DNA from 2 places in the Bradyrhizobium sp. CCBAU 51753 genome. Region 1 is predicted to be linked to the other one. Evidence: riboswitches for the same ligand, from Rfam matches in the RefSeq annotation. Region 1 holds a riboswitch; the other holds the start of a gene.
What was found. A riboswitch is a leader RNA that binds a small molecule or an ion and turns the genes downstream of it on or off. The one in region 1 is predicted to bind glycine.

Region 1 (7,213 bases):
CTTCGGCGGCTTCTGGCTGGCGCGGCGGGTCACCACGGTCTGCCAGTCGGTGGCCTGCAGGTCGACCTTGAAGCCGGCATCGCGCAACAGCTGGGCCGCAACGATCGGCTGGGCCTTCAGCGTGGTGACGTCGCCCGGCGCCATGACCACGACCGGCGTGCCGTCATAGCCCGACTCGGCGAGCGCCTTCTTGGCCTGCGCCAAGCCGTTGCCCTTGACCAGCGTTTCGGCGCCGACGTCGGTCTCCAGCGGCGTGCCGCACACAAAGAACGCGCCGCAGACCTGCTGATACTTGGCATTGCCGACCAACGCATCGAGCACGTCCTTCTGGTTCATCGCCAGGAACGCGGCGCGACGCACCTTCGGATTGTCGAACGGCGGATACAGGAAGTTCATGCGCCCGAGCGTCTGGAAGCCGAACTTGTTCAACACCTCGATCTTGAGATCCTTGCTGGCCTCCAGCACCGGCAGCATGTCGAACGGCAGCTGCTCCATGAAATCGATGTCGCCGGACTGCAGCGCGTTCACCGCGGTCTGCGCGTCGGGCATCGTGATCCATTCGACGCGGTCAACCTTCACGACCTTGCCGCCGGCAGTCCAGCTTGCCGGCTCCTTGCGCGGCACGTAGTCCTTGTTCTTCTCATAGACCGCCTTCACGCCGGGCTGGAATTCGCCCTGCACGAACTTGAACGGACCCGATCCGATCTGCTCGGGAATCGCCTTGTCCGGCGGCGTCTCGGCGAGACGCTTCGGCATCATGAACGGCACGCGCGAGGACGGTTTGCCGATCGATTCCAGCACCAGGCCGTAGGGCTCCTTCAGCTTCAGCGTGATGGTCTTGGCGTCGGTGGCCTCGAGGCTGGCGACGAAGTCCATCAGCTTCTGGCCCATGCCGTCGGCCTTGCCCCAGCGCTTGAGCGAGGCGACGCAGTCCTCCGCCGTCACCGGCGCGCCGTCGTGCCATTTCAGGCCGTCGCGCAGCGTGAAGGTGTAGGTCAGCTTGTCGTCGGAAACCTTCCAGTCCGCCATCTGCGGCTGAATCTTGAAACTGGAATCCGTCGCCAGCAGCGTGTCGTAGACCATGTAGCCGTGATCGCGGGTGATATAGGCCGTGGTCATGATCGGATCGATCACGCGCAGATCCGAATGCATCACCGCGGTGACGGTCTTGGGCGCGGCCATGGCTTGCGGCGCCGCGAACGACAGCGCGATCGCCGACAACGCGGCCGCTATCGTGTGGCGCTTCCAACGCGAGATAGGCAACATTACGATTTCTCCTGACGTGTAATTGGTCAAAGCCGGCTTATTCGTTATGCATGCGGTTCGTTGTTTGGGCGGACTAACATGCTGTATGGCTTGCGAAATTGAGACTTGCATCAAGCACGGTGCGCGTCAATCGGTTTCCGGGAAGATCGCACGTACACAAACGAATTGTGCGCCGCGCCAGCATTTTGACTTTACAAAATCGTCGCCTGCGATTTTCGTAGGCGCGCGCGGCCGTCGCCATAACAACAGAAGAGAAAAAATCATGAACCCAGCCAATCTTCCCTTTGATTCCGAAGCGATGCTGCAGGGCCTGCGCAGCTGGGTGGAATGCGAGAGCCCGACCTGGGACGCAGCCGCCGTCGAGCGGATGCTCGACCTCGCCGCGCGCGAGATGGCGATCATGGGTGCGACGATCGAGCGCATCGCCGGACGCCAGGGCTTTGCCGGCTGCGTCCGCGCCCGCTTTCCGCATCCGAAGCAGGGCCAGCCCGGCATCCTGATTGCCGGCCATCTCGACACCGTGCATCCGGTCGGAACCATCGAGAAGCTCGCATGGCGGCGCGAGGGGAACAAATGCTTCGGCCCTGGCATCTTCGACATGAAGGGCGGCAACTACCTCTCGCTCGAGGCGATCAGGCAACTGGCGCGCGCCGCGTTCACGACGCCGCTGCCGATCACCGTGCTGTTCACCCCCGATGAAGAAGTCGGCACGCCGTCGACCCGCGACATCATCGAAGCGGAAGCCGCGCGCAACAAATATGTGCTGGTGCCCGAACCCGGCCGGCCCAACAACGGCGTCGTCACCGGCCGCTACGCGATCGCGCGCTTCAATCTGGAGGCCGTCGGCAAACCGAGCCATGCCGGTGCGACGCTGTCCTCCGGCCGCTCTGCGATCCGCGAGATGGCGCGGCAGATCCTCGCCATTGACGGCATGACCACCGAGGACTGCACCTTCTCGGTCGGCATCGTGCATGGCGGCCAGTGGGTCAATTGCGTTGCGACAACCTGCAGCGGTGAAGCGCTCAGCATGGCCAAGCGCCAGGCCGATCTCGACCGCGGCGTCGAGCGCATGCTGGCGTTGTCGGGCACGTCCAACGACGTGACATTCAAGGTGACGCGCGGCGTCACCCGCCCGGTGTGGGAGCCGAACGCCGGCACCATGGCGCTGTACGAAAAAGCCAAAACCCTCGCGGGCGCGATGGGGCTCGACCTGCCGCATGGCAGCGCCGGCGGCGGCTCCGACGGCAATTTCACCGGTGCGATGGGCATCCCGACGCTCGACGGTCTCGGCGTGCGCGGCGCCGATGCGCACACGCTCAACGAGCACATCGAAGTCGACAGCCTCGCCGAGCGCGGCCGGCTGATGGCGGCGCTGTTGGCGACGCTGGAGTAAATCGGATTTGCACTGCACAACAGGTTGGCACGTCCGGATCGAAATTTAGCCTTGTCCAATTTTTTGGCTTCGCCTACGGTCCGGCCGTCCAAATCGACGATGCGGGAGAGATCGACGCGAATGCATCACGCATTCGCATCGGCGCCGACGGAGCAACCGCCCCGGAAACTCTCAGGCAAAAGGACCGTATCGTCAGGACGATCTGGAGAGAGACGAACATGGCCCAACACGACAGGCCATGCGTCCACCGAAGGGGATAGTCCGCGATCTGGCCTCGGCCCGATGCGGATCAAGCTCTCAGGTACCGTGACAGATGGGGCGCCGACACCGGTTTCACCGGCGGCTCGGCGACTCTAACAACACGGGAGCCTGAAGACCATTATGCCTCACATCGCGATCATTGGCGCCGGCATCACCGGCGTAACGACGGCCTATGCCCTGCTCGAACGCGGCTACCGGGTGACTGTCCTCGACAGGCATCGCTATGCCGCGATGGAGACGTCGTTCGCCAATGGCGGACAACTCTCCGCCAGCAATGCCGAAGTGTGGAACAGCGCCGCGACCATTCTCAAGGGGCTGCGCTGGATGCTGAGAAGCGACGCACCGCTGCTGATGAATCCGATGCCGAGCTGGCACAAATACTCATGGGTCGGTGAGTTCGTCGGCAGCATCGGCCGCTATCGCGCCAACACCATCGAGACCACGCGGCTCGCCATCGAAGCGCGCAAGCATCTGTTTTCCATCGCTCAGCGCGAGAACATCGCCTTCGATCTCGAACGGCGCGGCATCCTGCACATCTATCACGACAAGGCCGGCTTCGATGCGGGCCTGCGGGTCAACACGCTGCTGCAGCAGGGCGGGCTCGATCGCCGGCCGGTGACGCCGGATGAAATCCGCAGCATCGAGCCGGCGCTGCAGACGCCGTGCTATGGCGGCTTCTTCACGCCGTCGGATGCGACCGGCGATATCCACAAATTCACCCGTGGCCTCGCCGACGCCTGCAGCCGCCGCGGCGCGATCATGATTCACGAAGCCAATGTCGATGCGATCGTCCGCCACGACGACGGATTCCGCGTCATTTGGAGCGAGGCGGCCGCGCATGACGCGGCGGTTGCCGCGCGGCACGAACTGCAAGCGGACGGCATCGTCATTTGCGCCGGGGTCGCGAGCCGTCACTTCGCCGCGATGCTTCATGACCGGGTGAACGTCTATCCGGTGAAGGGATATTCGATCACCGTCGAGCTCGATGCGCCGCAAAGCCGGCAGGCCGCACCGACGGTCAGCCTGCTCGATGAAGCGGCGAAGATCGTGACCAGTCGGCTCGGCGCCGATCGCTTCCGCGTCGCCGGCACCGCCGAATTCAACGGCTTCAACCGCGACATTCGCGCCGACCGGATCCGGCCGCTGGTGGACTGGGTGCGGCATCATTTCCCGGCGATCGACACCTCGAAAATCGCGCCATGGGCGGGCCTGCGCCCGATGATGCCGAACATGATGCCGGTGGTCCGTGCGGGGCGCAATCCCGGCGTGTTCTACAACACCGGCCACGGCCATCTCGGCTGGACCCTGTCGGCCGCGACAGCGCAGCTGGTGGCCCAGGCGATCGACGATTGGCGCGGCCTTGGCGCGCCGCCGATGGTGCCGTCGCAGACCGATGCGGCCGAGACCACTCACGCAGCTTTCCTCTAATTATCCGGCCGAAGGGAAGGAATATGAGCGTATGAGAGTGTGGGCAGGCCGGAATTCGCTGAGAACCACCGCGTGACAGGGATTAGCCTTACCATGGGGAGAAGCAAGCCATTTCAGGAGTGGACATTGCGCATCGCAGTGGCGCGCATGCGTGACATGGCGGTCCATGGGCTTGTGAACGAGAAGAAAGGCGGGACATGACCACTGAGACGTTGACCAGGCCGGATCAGATTGCCGGCGAGGTGTGCGCGGCCGTCGACCGACATTTCGATGATCAGGTCGCATTCCTGTCGCGCATGGTGCAGTTCCGCAGCCTCCGCGGGCAGGAAGCGCCGCAACAGCGCTGGCTCGCCGAGCAGTTCGCAAAGCGCGGCTACGACGTCGACACCTTCAGCCTGGCGGACGTCGATCTGACCAGCCATCCGAAGGCGGCGCCGATGGACGGCATCGATCTGGCCGGATCGCAACAGGTTGTCGCGACCCTCAACGGCAAAGGCAGCGGGCGCAGCCTGATCCTGCAGGGTCATATCGACGTGGTGCCGGAGGGCCCCGCCGACCTCTGGGAAGTGCCGCCGTTCGCAGCGGCGGTGCGCGACGGCTGGATGTTCGGGCGCGGCGCGCAGGACATGAAGGCCGGCGTATCGGCGATGATCTTCGCGCTCGATGCGATCAGAGGCGCCGGCTATGCGCCGAATGGCCGCATCCATCTGCAGACCGTCACCGAGGAAGAGAGCACCGGCAACGGTGCGCTGTCGACCCTGATGCGTGGTTATCGCGCCGACGCCTGCTTGATCCCCGAACCCACCGGCCATACGCTGACCCGCGCCCAGGTCGGGGCGATCTGGTTTCGGCTGCGCGTGCGTGGCACGCCGGTGCATGTCGCCTACTCCGAGACCGGCACCAGCGCCATCCTGTCGGCGATGCATCTGGTGCGCGCGTTCCAGGATTACACCAAGGCACTCAACGCACGGGCGCTCGACAACAGCTGGTTCCGGGGCGTCAAGAATCCGATCAAGTTCAACGTCGGCATCATCAAGGGCGGCGACTGGGCAAGCTCGACCGCGGCCTGGTGCGAGCTGGATTGCCGGCTCGGCTTGCTGCCGGGCGAGACGCCGCAAGAGGCGATGCGCGGCATCGAAGAATGCCTCGCCGAGGCGCACAAGGCCGACGACTTCCTCGCAGACAATCCGGCCGAACTGGTGTGGAGCGGTTTTCAGGCTGACGCCGCGGTGTGCGAGCCCGGCAGCGCAGCGGAAGCTGTGCTGTCCGCCGCCCATCAATCCGTATTCCGGGCTCCGATGGAGGAGCGGCTGTCCACGGCGGTCAACGACACCCGCTACTATTGCGTCGACTACGGCATCCCTGCACTCTGCTATGGTCCTTACGGCATCGGCCCGCACGCATTCAACGAACGTGTCGAGCTCGAGAGCCTTCGCAAGACAACGCAGAGCATCGCGCTGTTCGTCGCCGGATGGTGCGGAGTGACAAAAGTGTAAACGGGCTGTCGCTTCAGGTCGATGGCCGAGCGCACGTGCAATTCGAGATCGCAGCTTCAGGCAAACGGGAGGGGACGATTAGGGGACGTCAAAACGGTACGGATGTTGGCACCACATCGCGCTCCCCGGGCCTCAGACCGCCTGACCCGCGCCTTGATATTGCGGCCCCGTTGGCACAAGATTTGCCTGCAAATTCATTGCCTTTCGCGCTAAATTTGCGACCAAAGACGCAGAAGCGCATGAGACACATCACAGGGACATCAATGACATGATGCGGTCCAGCCTTCGCTTCGCACCGTTTGGCGGCAGGAGATAACGCAATGCTCGGCTATCTCCTTCGCCGCATCCTCGCCGCCATTCCCGTGATGGGCGTGGTGGCGCTGTTCGTGTTCCTGCTGCTGCGGCTGACGCCGGGCGATCCCGCCGCGATCCTCGCCGGCGACAACGCGACGCCCGAGCAACTCGATCGCATCCGCGCTTCGCTCGGGCTAAACGAGCCCATCTATATCCAGTTCTACACCTGGATCATGAAGCTTTTGCATGGTGACCTCGGCGTCTCCCTGATCTCGAACAAGCCGATCCTCGAGATGATCGGTCCGCGTCTCGAGCCCTCGATCTCGGTCGCGCTCGCCACCATCATCCTCTCGATCCTGGTCGCGGTGCCGCTCGGCGTCATCGCGGCGTGGAAGCACGGTACCTGGATCGACCGCTTCGTGATGGGGCTCTCGGTGCTCGGCTTCTCGGTGCCGGTATTCGTGATCGGCTACGTCTTGATCCAGATCTTCGCGATCGACTTCCGCTGGGTGCCGGTGCAGGGCTTCAAGAGCCTATCGGCCGGCTTCGGCCCGTTCTTCGAGCGCCTGATCCTGCCGACCTGCACCCTCTCCTTCATCTATGTCGCGCTGATCGCGCGCATGACGCGGGCCTCGATGCTCGACGTGCTCGGCGAGGACTACGTCCGCACCGCGCGCGCCAAGGGCATCGGCGAGGCCGGCGTGCTGCTGCGCCACGCGCTGCGCAATGCCGCGGTGCCCGTCATCACCGTGATCGGCTCCGGCTTTGCGCTGTTGATCTCCGGCGTCGTCGTCACCGAGAGCGTGTTCAACCTGCCCGGCATCGGCCGCCTCACCGTCGATGCGGTGCTGGCGCGCGACTATCCGGTGATCCAGGCGATGATCCTGTTAACGTCGGGCATCTATGTCGCGGTCAATCTGTTGATCGACCTCGCCTACACCCTGCTCGATCCTCGTATCCGGTACTGAGCGATGGCGATCGACACCCTTCCAGAATCCTCCATTCCGGTCACGCGGCCATTCCGCCTGCGGCTCGGCTTTCTCACCGCGACGCCGATCATCGCGATTGCGACGAT
Region 2 (7,213 bases), 180 kb from region 1:
GATCAGCTTCTCGGCGCGCACCAGATCCGGATAGGCCTGGCCCATCTCGCGGACCAGCGCCCAGACCAGGCGGTGCATCAGCGGCTCGCTGGCGCCGAGCAGCTGCGCATGGCGCATCGCGCGGCGCATGATCCGGCGCAGCACATAGCCGCGGCCCTCGTTCGACGGCAGCACGCCATCGGCGATCAGGAAAGCCGACGAACGCAGATGGTCCGCGATCACCCGGTACGACGCCACGTTCTGCGCGTTCGGCCCATGGCCGAGCGCCGACGATGCCGCATCGATCAGGTTGCGGAACAGGTCGCTCTCGAACACGCTCTCGACGCCCTGCAGGATGGAGGCCATCCGCTCCAGTCCCATGCCGGTGTCGATCGAGGGACGCGGCAGCGCGACGCGCTCCTCCTTCGTCACCTGCTCGTACTGCATGAACACCAGGTTCCAGAATTCCAGGAAGCGATCGCCGTCCTCTTCCGGCGTGCCCGGAGGCCCGCCCCAGATGTGCTCGCCGCGATCGATGAAGATTTCCGAGCACGGCCCGCACGGACCGGTGTCGCCCATCGCCCAGAAATTGTCCGAGGTCGCGATCCGGATGATGCGGTCATCCGAGAAGCCGGCGATCTTCTTCCAGTGGCCCGCCGCCTCGTCGTCGTCGTGGTAGACGGTGACCAGCAGCTTGTCCTTGCTCAGCCCGAACTCCTTCGTGATCAGGTTCCAGGCGAGCTCGATCGCGCGCTCCTTGAAGTAATCGCCGAACGAGAAGTTGCCGAGCATCTCGAAGAAGGTGAGATGACGCGCGGTGTAGCCGACATTGTCGAGGTCGTTGTGCTTGCCGCCGGCGCGCACGCATTTCTGCGCCGTGGTGGCGCGCTGATAGGGACGCTTCTCGATCCCGGTGAAGACGTTCTTGAACTGCACCATGCCGGCATTGTTGAACATCAAGGTCGGGTCGTTGCGCGGCACCAAGGGTGACGACGCCACGATCTCGTGGCCGTTGTCCTTGAAGTAGTTCAGAAATGTCGACCTGATGTCGTTGACGCTGCTCATGTTCATCCAATCGGAAAATGGGCCGGTCGGGCGCAAAATACCGTATTTTTCCGGCCGAACGCTTTTAGACATTGCGGGCGGCGGTGTCCAGAAACTGTGCAGGCGGATCATAAGCTTGCCGCAGCACACAACACCACATGGGATAGTTGCTGCGGCTGCGTTGACAGCCTTGGTGGCGTCGTGTTTCCATCTTATCTGTTACCCCGTCACGTCGGGAGAGACCGGCCCTACCGCCGGCGCCGAAGGAGCAACCGCCCCGGAAACTCTCAGGCAAAAGGACCGCGTGACGTCTGACATCTGGAAAGAGGCGCTGGGGTTCGACCCCGATGCGTCCGCCGACGGGATAATACTCTCAGGCAAAGCGACAGATGGGGCTTTCTGCAGGTTTCTCAAGGGGAAATAGGTCCCCGCGGGAACCGCGAGGGCCCTGTGATGCGTGCACCCGAAACTTCTCCGCTGAAACAGACCCCGCTGCATGCGCTGCACATCGCGCGTGGGGCCAAGATGGTGCCGTTCGCCGGCTATGACATGCCGGTGCAATACGTCGCCGGCGTGCTGAAGGAGCACCTCCACACCCGCAGCAACGCCGGGCTGTTCGACGTCTCCCACATGGGCCAGCTCGCGCTGCGGCCGAAATCCGGCAAGCTCGCGGACACCGCGCTCGCGCTGGAGACGCTGGTGCCGCAGGATATTTTGGGCATCGCGCCGGGACGGCAGCGCTACGCGCAATTCACCAATGAGGACGGCGGGCTGCTCGACGACCTCATGGTCGCGAATTTCGGCGATCATTTGTTCCTGGTGGTCAACGCCGCCTGCAAGGACGAGGACGAGGCGCATCTGCGCGCGCATCTTTCCGACGCCTGCGAGATCGTGTCGCTGGCCGACCGCGCGCTGATCGCGCTGCAGGGGCCGAAGGCCGAAGCGGCGCTTGCGAAATTCTGCCCGGATGTCGGTTCGATGAAATTCATGGATGCCGGCCCGCGCCGCGTCGCCGGCATCGACTGTTTCGTCTCGCGCTCCGGCTATACCGGCGAGGACGGTTTTGAGATTTCGGTGCCGGCGGACAAGGCCGAGACGCTTGTGACCGCGCTGCTCGACAATGCCGACGTGCTGCCGATCGGGCTCGGCGCCCGCGACAGCCTGCGGCTCGAGGCCGGGCTGTGCCTTTACGGCCACGACATCGACACCACCACCACGCCGGTCGAGGGCGCGCTGGAATGGTCGGTGCAAAAGGTCCGCCGCAGCGGCGGCGGGCGCGCCGGCGGCTTTCCCGGCGCCGGCAAGATCCTCGCCCAATTCGCGCAGGGTGCATCGCGCCGCCGCGTCGGGCTGCGGCCGGACGGCCGCGCCCCGGTGCGCGAAGGCGCCGTCCTGTTTGCCGATCCGACCTCTACCGAGCCGATCGGCAAGGTGACCTCGGGCGGCTTCGGCCCGAGCCTCAATGCGCCGGTAGCGATGGGCTATCTGCCGACATCACTCGCCGTCACAGGCACTACCGTTTTCGCCGAAGTGCGCGGCCAGCGGCTGCCGCTCAAGGTCGCCGCCACGCCTTTCGTTCCCAATACCTACAAACGCTGAGGATCAACAATGACGACGCTCTACACGTCCGACCACGAATGGCTCCGCATCGAGGGTGACGTCGCCACCATCGGCATCACCGATTACGCGCAATCGCAGCTCGGCGACGTCGTGTTCGTCGAGCTGCCCAAGGTCGGCCGCAGCCTGAAGAAGGCCGAAGCCGCCGCCGTGGTCGAATCCGTGAAGGCGGCCTCCGACGTCTATGCGCCGATCACCGGCGAGGTGGTCGAGGTCAACGACACGCTCGTCGCCGAGCCGGCGCTGGTCAATTCGGACGCCGCGGGCAAGGCCTGGTTCTTCAAGATGAAGATATCGGACAAGAGCGAGCTCGGCGGCCTGATGGACGAGGCCGCCTACGCCGCGCACACCGCCTGAGGATGATGCCATGAACGCACCCTTCAAGCCGATCAACGAAGCCGCCACCGATTTCGTCCGCCGCCACATCGGCCCCTCGCCGCGCGACATCAACGCGATGCTGGAGACGGTCGGCGCTGCGAGCCTGCAGATGCTGATGAGCGAGACGCTGCCCGCCTCGATCCGGCAGCAGGCGCCGCTCGATCTCGGGCGCGCGCTGAGCGAGACCGAGGCGCTCTCCCACATGAGCGAGCTTGCGAACCAGAACCAGGTGTTCACCTCGCTGATCGGCCAGGGCTATTCTGGCACCATCCTGCCTGCGGTGATCCAGCGCAACATCCTGGAGAACCCGGCCTGGTACACGGCGTATACGCCGTATCAACCCGAGATCAGCCAGGGCCGGCTGGAAGCGCTGTTCAATTTCCAGACCATGATCTGCGATCTCACCGGGCTCGATGTCGCCAACGCCTCGCTGCTCGACGAGGCGACCGCGGCGGCGGAAGCGATGGCGCTCGCCGAGCGGCACTCGCAGGTGAAGTCAAAGCTGTTCTTCGTCGACAGGGAGGTGCATCCGCAGACGCTGGCGGTGATGCGCACCCGCGCCGCGCCGCTGGGCTGGGCGCTGGTGGTCGGCGATCCCCTCACCGAGCTCGACAAGGCCGACGTGATCGGCGCGCTGCTGCAATATCCGGGCACGACGGGCGCGGTGCGCGACCTCAAGCCCGCCATCGCCGCGCTGCGCGCCAAAGGCGCGCTGGCAATCGTCGCGGCCGACCTGCTGGCGCTGACCGTGCTCGCCTCGCCGGGCGAGCTCGGCGCCGACATCGCGGTCGGCTCGGCGCAGCGCTTCGGCGTGCCGATGGGCTATGGCGGGCCGCATGCCGCCTACATGGCGGTGCGTGACGCGCTGAAGCGCTCGCTGCCCGGCCGCATCGTCGGCCTGTCGGTGGATTCGCGCGGGCTGCCGGCCTATCGCCTCGCGTTGCAGACCCGCGAGCAGCATATCCGCCGCGAGAAGGCGACCTCCAACATCTGCACCGCGCAGGTGCTGCTCGCCGTGATCGCCTCGATGTACGCGGTCTATCACGGCCCCGAGGGCCTGACCCACATCGCGCGCAGCGTGCATCGCCGCGCCGCGGTGCTCGCCGCGGGCCTGCGCAAGCTCGGCTTTGGCCCAACCAGCGAGAGCTTCTTCGACACCGTGACCGTCGAGGTCGGCGCCAAGCAGCACGAGCTGATCGCGCGCGCGCTGGCGGAGCGGATCAATCTGCGGATCGGCGAGACCACGCTCGGCATCGCGCTCGACGAGACCTCGACGCCGGAGACGGTCGAAACCGTATGGCGGGTGTTCGGCGGCAAGCTCGTCTTTGCCGAGATCGAGGCGACCGCGCGCGAGGCGCTGCCGAAGGATCTGAAGCGGAGCAGCGCGTTCCTGACCCATCCGGTGTTCAACACCCATCGTTCGGAGACCGAGCTGCTGCGCTACATGCGCAAGCTCTCAGACCGCGACCTCGCGCTCGACCGCGCGATGATCCCGCTCGGCTCCTGCACGATGAAGCTCAACGCCACCACGGAAATGATCCCGCTGACCTGGCCGGCGTTCGGCCAGCTGCATCCGTTCGCGCCGGCGGATCAGGCCAAGGGCTATCACGCGCTGTTCAAGCGGCTGGAGCAGTGGCTGTGCGACATCACCGGCTATGACGCGGTGTCGCTGCAGCCGAACTCCGGCGCGCAGGGCGAATATGCCGGGCTGCTTGCGATCCGCGGCTATCACCTGGCACGCGGCGAGCCGCACCGCAAAGTCTGCCTGATCCCCTCCTCCGCGCACGGCACCAACCCGGCGTCGGCTGCGATGGTCGGCATGGATGTCGTGGTGGTGGCGTGCGATGCGCGCGGCGACGTCGACGTCAATGATCTCCGCGCCAAGGCGGAAAAGCATTCCGCCAATCTCGCGGCTGTCATGATCACCTACCCGTCGACCCACGGCGTGTTCGAGGAGCATATCAGCGAGATCTGCGAGGTCGTGCACGCGCATGGCGGACAGGTCTATCTCGACGGCGCCAACATGAATGCGCAGGTCGGGCTGTCGCGGCCCGGCGATTACGGCGCCGACGTCAGCCATCTCAATTTGCATAAGACCTTCTGCATCCCGCATGGCGGCGGCGGCCCCGGCATGGGCCCGATCGGCGTCAAGGCTCATCTGGCGCCCTACCTCCCCGGCCATCCCGCGACCGACGCCGACATTGCGCATCCGATCGGCCCGGTGTCGGCGGCGCCGTTCGGCTCGGCGTCGATCCTGACCATCTCCTACATCTACATCCTGATGATGGGCGGCGAAGGGCTGACGCGTGCCACAGAAGTTGCGATCCTCAATGCCAACTACATCGCTGAAAGGCTCGAGCCGCACTTCCCGGTGCTGTACCGCAACGCGAAGCGCCGCGTCGCGCATGAGTGCATCGTCGATCCGCGGCCGCTGAAGACGACCAGCGGCGTCACCGTCGACGACATCGCCAAGCGGCTGATCGACTACGGCTTCCACGCCCCGACCATGAGCTTTCCGGTCGCCGGCACGCTGATGATCGAGCCGACCGAATCGGAATCCAAGATCGAGATCGACCGCTTCTGCGACGCCATGATCGCAATCCGCAACGAAATCGCGGAGGTCGAGAAAGGCCGCTGGACGATCGAGGCCTCGCCGCTGCGCCACGCCCCGCACACCGTGCACGACATCGCCGACGATGGCTGGGATCGCGCCTACAGCCGCGCCGAGGGATGCTTCCCCGCCGGCGTGTCGCGCTCCGACAAATACTGGAGCCCGGTCGGCCGCGTCGACAACGTCTACGGCGATCGCAATTTGGTGTGCTCGTGCCCGCCGGTCGCGGATTACGCCCAGGCGGCGGAGTAGCGGGACATGTTGTAGGATGGGTAGAGCCAACGGGTCCGCGCCGCGCGCGGCCCCCGTTGGCGAAACCCATCATCTCACCGCGCGGATGCAATTGATGGGTTTCGCTTCGCTCTACCCATCCTACGATCTGCTATCATTCTGCTATCATAACGTCCGGCTGATTACGCGGCCAACGAAGCCGCGGCAGGAGGAGCCATGCGCGAGGAATTCTGGTTTCATTTCCCGTTCCGCGTCCGCTATTCCGAGGTCGACGCGCAGGCCGTGGTGTTCAACGCCCACTATTTGACCTACTTCGACACCGCGATCACGGAGTATTTTCGCGCGCTCGGCTACGACTATCTCGGCGAGGTCGCGCGCACCGGCATCGACTTCCACACCGTGAAGACGGTGGTCGAATACAAGGCGCCGATCCGCTTTGACGAGGACATCGAGGTCTGCGTGCGCGTCGCGCGGATCGGCCGCTCCTCGATCAACCTTGCGCTCGCGATCTTCGCCAAAGGCTCGGACGACCTGCGCGCAATCGGCGAGATCATCTGGGTCGCGACCGACCAGAAGACCCACAAACCGGTCGCGGTGACCGACGACTTGCGGGCGCTGATCGCGAGCCGGGAGAAGGCGCTGGCGGAGGGGTAGCACGTCAACGGACAAATCTGTCGTTGCGCTGAAGTTGGCCTTGCGGCCTTCGCCAAGCCTAGGGGGCGAGCAAGGCGCGGCTATCGGGATCCCAGCGCCAGAGCCGATCGTTGGTCAGCTCGGTGCCGCCCCACCAGCGTTTCACTGAATTGTACTGGCTGAAATCCAGCTCATGCTCCAGCACTTCTTCGCCGAAATCAGTCAACGACAACTGGCTCCATAAGTGTCGCTCGTACCGGGCCTTGACATCATCGGGTGCTTCGAGCTCGCTGTTGAATCCTGAGAGAGCCGGTGTCGGGCAATAAGCGAGACCATCCAGCACAGATTCAATCTCCCGGAAATTGAAAACCGGGCACCTCCGATACGTTTCGGAGGCAAGTCCTGTCGGCTTTTCCCAACCGTCGGACACCAGGTCCAATATCCTGTACTCGGTCGCACCCAACCCGGTCCGCGATCCGGGAATCTCTTCGAGAAGCGCAATGAGCGCGGCACGAAGCCGCGGAATCGCAGCAAGGTCCTCCATGAGGAGAGCGAAGCAAGGCTCGGGCGTCGGCGCGCGATAGGCGCGCCAAGCCCGGCTTGCCAGCCTGAGACGGTCGTCAGTTACTGGCAGTTTCGGCAATTGCCATTCTGCCAGGCTTTCAGGCAGAAAGTTGCCGGTCTCGGCGTCGGTCTGGACGATGCTGAGTCGTGACAGAA

Region 2: another riboswitch for glycine. It lies ahead of gcvT (glycine cleavage system aminomethyltransferase GcvT); the one in region 1 lies ahead of XH93_RS27065 (D-amino acid dehydrogenase).

What each region holds. Positions count from the first base shown of each region.
Region 1 covers NZ_CP030037.1:5,917,569-5,924,781, forward strand. The annotation lists gene XH93_RS27055 (ABC transporter substrate-binding protein) at 1-1,266, opposite strand, end outside; gene XH93_RS27060 (M20/M25/M40 family metallo-hydrolase) at 1,529-2,659, shown strand; glycine riboswitch at 2,752-2,856, shown strand; glycine riboswitch at 2,860-2,974, shown strand; gene XH93_RS27065 (D-amino acid dehydrogenase) at 3,041-4,348, shown strand; gene XH93_RS27070 (ArgE/DapE family deacylase) at 4,546-5,844, shown strand; gene XH93_RS27075 (ABC transporter permease) at 6,165-7,106, shown strand; gene XH93_RS27080 (ABC transporter permease) at 7,110-7,213, shown strand, end outside.
Region 2 covers NZ_CP030037.1:6,094,162-6,101,374, forward strand. The annotation lists gene alaS (alanine--tRNA ligase) at 1-1,044, opposite strand, end outside; glycine riboswitch at 1,246-1,336, shown strand; gene gcvT (glycine cleavage system aminomethyltransferase GcvT) at 1,477-2,622, shown strand; gene gcvH (glycine cleavage system protein GcvH) at 2,632-2,997, shown strand; gene gcvP (aminomethyl-transferring glycine dehydrogenase) at 3,008-5,881, shown strand; gene XH93_RS27950 (thioesterase family protein) at 6,077-6,514, shown strand; gene XH93_RS27955 (hypothetical protein) at 6,573-7,213, opposite strand, start outside.